2 regions of the Amphibacillus indicireducens genome follow, and region 1 is predicted to be linked to the other one. Evidence: predicted binding sites of a transcription regulator. Region 1 holds the regulator's gene; the other holds the start of a gene.
What was found. Region 1 encodes NrdR, which represses ribonucleotide reductase genes. Its sites were predicted from a motif close to AACACNATATATNGTGTT; they were not measured.

Region 1 (3,431 bases):
TCTAAATAAGAACGCGTCAACTTCATATCTGTTTTAAGCATAACATAATGAATCAACACATTCATTACTCCAGGTTGAAGCCCTTGCGCATCCATAATATTAGCAATCATTTTCAAGTCTTGTTGAGATGCTTGTCGCCCACTCGACAAATCCTCCAATAACTCTTTTGGACTAATCGTCTCCATCCGTTCTACAAATTGCTCTCTTTTTGATTTGTTCGTCTGGTCTGTTGGCTTTATTTTCTCTCGTTGATTAACAATTTTCACTTGTTGTTCTGGCAATGTTTCTACCAAGTCCAAGCAAGCCGCTTTAAACTCTTCCCGACTTAACTGATGATCACTCGTAACCGCCCATTGAATCGCCTTATCCAACTGTGTCGTCGTCAATTGGTAGAGACCAGCCATCTGTTCAATTAACATTACATTGTCACTAGAAAGAATCTTTTTCGCCGGTAACATTCGATCAATCAAACTTTGCTCAAGCCACTTCCAGTCAATATCAGCACCTTGCATCACCGGCACAGCTTTCGGCTCATCACCCTGCTCAGCGACTGGAACCAACGACTGCGTTGCCCCATTGTACTGAAACACATCAGAAAAGCGAGCCGTCACATTTTCCCCTAGCTGATTCTGATCTTGACCCTCAAAAACCAAACTAACTGATTCCTGAATCAATTGATATTTCTGACGCCCAATTTGATGAAGCAACATCTGATTCAACAGATCATTTTTTAAAAATTGCTTAGCCGTAAGTGGCTCGTTCAATTGATAATGATAGACCGAACCACTTTCGAGGTCTTTTTTATATGTATGAATAAGTCCAATTGCCTCACAACTTAATCGTGCCTGATAAATTGCGTTCAATGGTAAATTTAAAATTTGCATTAAATGATGGTGACTATGTTTTTGACTCGGCTGAAAAAGGTGGTACAACGTTAAATAAAATGCTGTCGCATCCACACCAATTATTGGTTGATAGAGTTGATAGAGTGATTGATAGTGGTCTTCAGTAAATGAACGATGTTTAGTAATCGTGAAATGATCTGCAGGTAGAATTTTCCCAATTGATTGGTGCATATTATGCCTCCTTTTTATTTTGTGCCTCTATTATAGCACAAAGAAAAAAGAGCCTACACGGCTCATTTTTCTTTTTTATCGGTATAACTCATAATTTCTTTTAGTTCGTCTAAAAAGACGTTAATATCTTTGAACTGACGATAAACCGAGGCAAAGCGAACGTAAGCAACTTCATCGATTTGAGCTAAATGATCCATCACTAACTCACCGACATCTTTACTTTCTACTTCTGCAGAACCTCTACTTCTTAATTCCCGTTCAACATCAATCGCTAGTTGCTTTAGTTGTTCATGTGAGACTGGTCGTTTTTCACACGCCTTGATTAGACCACGAATCAGTTTCTCCCGACTAAAAGCTTCACGTACACCTTCTTTTTTAACGACAATTAACGGCATTTCTTCAATTCGTTCAAATGTCGTAAAACGGTAACTACATTCTTCACATTCACGTCGTCTTCTAATCGCGTCTCCTTCTTCGATCGGTCGTGAATCTAAGACACGAGTATTTTTATTTTGACAGCTTGGACACCGCATCTTTTTTCATTCCCATCTTTGGATTAATAGACTTGTTCTTGTTGATCTAAAAGTGGAATTTCCTTTTCTAGATCTCGGTAAAATTTAGGGATTAAGTTATGGCTAAATCCTAAGTCAAAAATACCGCCCTCAGTCGTAATTGAAAAGTCAATTGCCGTTCGATACGGTTTAACCATAATAATTGTTACAATTACAAAAGCACGGCGCTTGCCTTTATAATTGATACTAATTTCCCCATGTTTTTGAGACTCAGAATTGATCTCACAATTTTGTTGTTGTCTAAAGTAATAAAGAACTTTGTCAAATGCTTTATCTTTCGTTGTTTTAAAATATTTCGTTTTTAGATTTTTATCCCAATGATTATCACGAGATTCAGAATGATTATTAAAGTATTTATTAAATGTTTCTTTAAACCCCATCAATGACACCCCATTAATATAATTTAAATTATCTGTCGCCGTATATAAACATAATAGACTATCATCAATTATAACACTATTGTTTCACAATTACGATTAATATGGTAAAACCGTTTACATAGAAAAAAGAATTTCTAATAGCTGGTGAAATTGTGTTTCTGTCTGTTGTTTTGTACCATTATTATCAATGATATAATCTGCTCGTTGCTTTTTTTCATCGATTGATATTTGTGTATCAATCCGTTGCTGTGCTTCGCGTTCAGACAACTGATCGCGCGCCATTAAGCGAATAAGTTGATTTTCAGTTGTTGAGTAGACAACAACAACCCGATCAACAAGCTTGGCTAAATCCAGTTCATATAAAAGTGGAATGTCAAGCACAATTAAAGGGTGCCCCGCTTTAATTAACCGATCTCGATCTTCAATCAATTGTTCAATAATAACGGGATGAACAATTTGATTCAGTTGAGCACGTTTTTTTTGATCATTAAAAATCATCTGCCCCAATTTAACACGATTAATCGATTGATCATGTGCTAAAATCTCATGACCAAAGGCTTGGACAACTTGATCGTATGCACGTTGGCCAGGTTCAATCACCTGACGTGCAATTAAATCAGCATCAACAATCGGAATCTCCTCACGAGCAAAAAGAGCCGCAACGGTACTTTTCCCCGTCGCAATACTACCTGTTAAACCAACAATAGCTCCCATCGAATCACCTACACTATCCTTAATCGTTTTTAACTATCAACTCAGTAATAACCGACTAACTCCAATTAGTATTAACAAAAGGCCAGGAATATAACGCACCCAACCTTGTAATTCCTTTTTAGCAAACTTACGCCCAATATATAAACCAAGCGCTAAAAAAGCAGTCGTCATGATAAAGATTAATCCCATCCCGATCAAATCAATTCCAACTAAAGACGCCCCAAGACCCGCGACACTCGCATCAATCGACAGCGCGACCGCTAACCAAACGACCTCTAAACCGGCTATATCACCCGACTGATCAAGATCAGCAAGGACTGGTTTTTTCAAAATTCGAATCACAATACCTAATCGCTTTAATTCTATATCATACTGCTTTTCAGTCACTGTTTTTTCCTGATCAAATGTGATTAAACTATAGACACCTAAACCAATTAACAAAATCGCACCAATCAGACTAATGACAAATTCATTCATCAGCAAGATCAGTAACTGACCAGCCATCATCGCTAAACCAAAAGCCAATCCTGAACAAAGTCCAATCAGAACAATCATCGGTTTAGCTAACGTTAATCTTTTCAAGCCATAGCTAAAAGCGACCATAAAGCTATCAATACTAACCGCTATTCCCAATAAAAATAAGGAGAGTAATTCAACCATCTCCATCCACACCCTCTCAAAGCTCAAAG
Region 2 (3,431 bases), on a different contig from region 1:
AAACTGCTTTCGGAAAACCAGATGTTTACTTGGCTAAAATCGATCCAAGGGTGCTAATTTTTTGGTACTTGGTTGTCAGTCTTTTACCTTGGTTCACGTTTAACAATACAATTTTAATTACGATTATCATTTATACTGCATTTTTAGCAGTTGTATCAAGAGTGAGTCCACTGATCCTGAGTTTACTGGGAATAGGGATTATTACGGAACTATTTACGATTTTGTTTTTTTCAGCCATCTTTGGTGGTGGCTCACTCCAAGCTGTTCTACCACTTCTGACCTTATCGATGAAAATTTTTATCATGTCGATTGCGAGTGTATCTGTTTTTGCTAGTATGAGTCCTGAGAAACTGAGTGATGGTTTACTAAGTATCGGATTACCAGCCCAATTTAGTTTTTCAATTTCTTATGCCTACCGGATGCTTCCGATCTTGATTGATGAATTTCACCAAATTTTTCAATCGTTTAGATTACGTGGGAAAACGCCAGAAAATCATGGTTTTTTAAAATGGCGAATGGTCTACTATTATATCAAAGTATTTGTTAAATCGTTCTATCCACTGATGTTAAACGTCGCTAAGCGAACAAGGTTGACTGTTGAAGCATTAGAAGTACGAGGCTTCTCGTATTCGCTGCATAACCCTGAAGCAAAGAAACAAAAATTAGCTTATTTAAAACTTAGAAAGAAAGACTATCTTTTTATCGTTTCACAATTGATGCTTATTTTGCTGATTTTATGGTTTGGAAGCCAATTTCCATCCTAATTAACTAACTTTTTATAGAGGAGAATGTATATGCAGATTGATTTTCATACCCACGCCAACTTATCGAAAAAAATAACGACTTCATTAGAAGGCTTTAAAGAAAAAATGCGAGCAGCTAAGGAAAGTGGACTTACTGCGCTGGCAATAACAGAGCACTTTAATTCAGCAAATATTGTTGAACTCTATCAAACGCTTGAAACTGAATTCTCATATCAAGCAGACTATTATCAGATTGAAGGACTCAAAGTATTTTGTGGCCTAGAAGTCGATGTGAAAGAAACAGGTCATTTCTTAGTGATTGGAACACGCGAAGATATTCTAACGATGGCTCAAATATTAGTTGCTTTTCAAGATGAGGAAAACTTTATCACGGTCAAAGAATTAATCGCTCTCCTTGAAGACTTTAATGTTTTAAAAATAGGTGCCCATCCATTACGTGAATCAACACCTTGGCTTCACCATGATCGAGCAGTACTTAAGCAGTTTGATGCTTATGACTTAAATGGGAAAGATCTCTATACTTATGGATCAGGAATTGAAGAGCGTGTAAGAAAATTTGCGAAAAAGTATAATGTTCCGGTTGTTGGTGGTAGTGACACGCATCACCATTTACAATATGGCTCAATTATCAACATCCTTCCCGAATGTGATACGATCAATCAGCTAAGGAAAGTTATTCGAGCAGGCAATTACGAAACAAAAATTTCCCCGTGTTTATCAGAAAAAGTTAAAGCAGCCAATGAAGTAAAAAAAATGATTAAAGAGAAAACACTAGTTTAGCAGATTCAACAACACACCAAATTAGATTATCAGTCTGATTGGGTGTGTTGTTTTATTATTTAATCCAATTGAAAGTTGTCATAAGAGGCAAAATGACTCTTACTTAATTGAAGGGTGATGTCAAGCTTAAAATGTCAAAAAAATAAAAAAACACTAAATGTAGACACAAATTGTCCATTGACCCACCATATATTGCGTGATATATTAAAAATAACAGATCACATCGCGCAAGATGTTGAACAACCAAGGAAAAAAACCAATAAAATCCCTAAGGAGGGCGTACCTTTTAGGGATTTTTATGGGATTTATAAAATAACTTATCGAATAAACCGAATTGGATTGAAAGGGGAAAATACATAATGATAGACACGAAATTAGTCGAAAGAGCATCTGTTAAACTAGCAATTGAAAAGAGGGATGGTCGATCACAAAAATATGACCCTTTAAAAATAAGAAATGCATTAATTCAGGCCGTGCAAAAGTCAAACTTACCTTATTTAAAAGAAACAATCGAACAGATAACATCTGAAGTTGATGACATTATCGAACAAAATAAGCCGGCTTCTATCGATACGTCTTTAATTGATGAATATGTTTTGCAACGCTTACATAGCCATCAAATGAATGACTTAGCCGAAAGCTATGTTCAACGTCGAATCGAAAAAGAAAATATACGAAAAAACAGTCGCGATATTAATCAAAAAATTGACCAATTGTTAGATAAGGATCCAACAGTAGTGAACGAAAATGCTAACAAAGATAGTAATGTTTTTAATACCCAGCGTGATCTAACGGCCGGAAGTGTTGGAAAAACGATCGGCCTGAGAATGCTGCCTCCACATGTCGCTAATGCACATGAAAAAGGAGAAATTCACTATCATGACTTAGATTACACACCTTATGCGCCAATGACAAACTGTTGTTTGATTGATTTTAAAACAATGTTTGAAGAGGGGTTTGAGATCGGTAATGCTGAAGTGGAATCACCAAGATCGATTCAGACGGCAGCAGCACAAACAGCACAAATTATTGCCAACGTGGCGTCAAGTCAATACGGAGGTTGTAGCTTTGATCGAGTCGATGAAGTTTTAGCACCATATGCGCAATTAAACTATGAGAAAAATCTTCAAACAGCTCAAGAATGGATTGATGGTGCTGATCGTCAAAGGCAATTTGCGGTCGAAAAAACGAAAAAAGATATTTATGATGCGATGCAAAGCTTAGAATATGAAATCAATACACTTTATACCTCACAGGGCCAAACACCATTCACGACACTTGGTTTTGGTTTAGGGACAAGCTGGTTAGAGCGTGAAATTCAATCATCGATTCTTAAAATCCGCATTAAAGGATTAGGTAAAGAAAAACGAACGGCAATTTTTCCAAAACTCGTCTTCACATTGAAGCGAGGCGTTAACCTTGAAGCGAAAGACCCGAATTACGACATTAAACAATTGGCTCTAGAGTGTTCAACGAAGCGGATGTATCCAGACGTATTGAGCTATGACAAGCTTGTTGAACTGACAGGTAGTTTTAAGGTGCCGATGGGTTGTCGCTCATTCTTACAATCGTGGCAGGATGAAGATGGCAATGAAGTGACGTCAGGTCGAATGAACTTGGGTGTTGTGACATTAAATTTACCGAGAATCGCGATTGAAGCAGACGGGGATTTTGATAAATTTTATGGCTTACTAGATGAGCGACTCGCGGTGATGAAAGATGCGCTAATCTTTAAAGCCAAGCGAACGATGGAAGCAAGGCCAGAAAATGCGCCAATATTATATTTACACGGCGCTTTCGGACAAAAACTGAAAACAACAGATGAAGTAGCGAAACTTTTCTTAAATAAACGAGCAACGGCTTCCTTAGGTTATATCGGGCTCTACG

Region 2: a site for NrdR is predicted at 1,726-1,743, ahead of nrdD (anaerobic ribonucleoside-triphosphate reductase). Genes of this name have one in related genera too.

Annotation. Positions count from the first base shown of each region.
Region 1 is NZ_BAABDL010000140.1:4,232-7,662, reverse strand. Features, by position in the region: gene ABD814_RS12360 (replication initiation and membrane attachment family protein) at 1-1,076, opposite strand, end outside; gene nrdR (transcriptional regulator NrdR) at 1,139-1,609, opposite strand; gene ABD814_RS12350 (cytosolic protein) at 1,633-2,028, opposite strand; gene coaE (dephospho-CoA kinase) at 2,143-2,742, opposite strand; gene ABD814_RS12340 (manganese efflux pump) at 2,779-3,408, opposite strand.
Region 2 is NZ_BAABDL010000096.1:4,349-7,779, forward strand. Features, by position in the region: gene ABD814_RS09100 (energy-coupling factor transporter transmembrane component T family protein) at 1-764, shown strand, start outside; gene ABD814_RS09105 (PHP domain-containing protein) at 795-1,544, shown strand; gene nrdD (anaerobic ribonucleoside-triphosphate reductase) at 1,904-3,431, shown strand, end outside.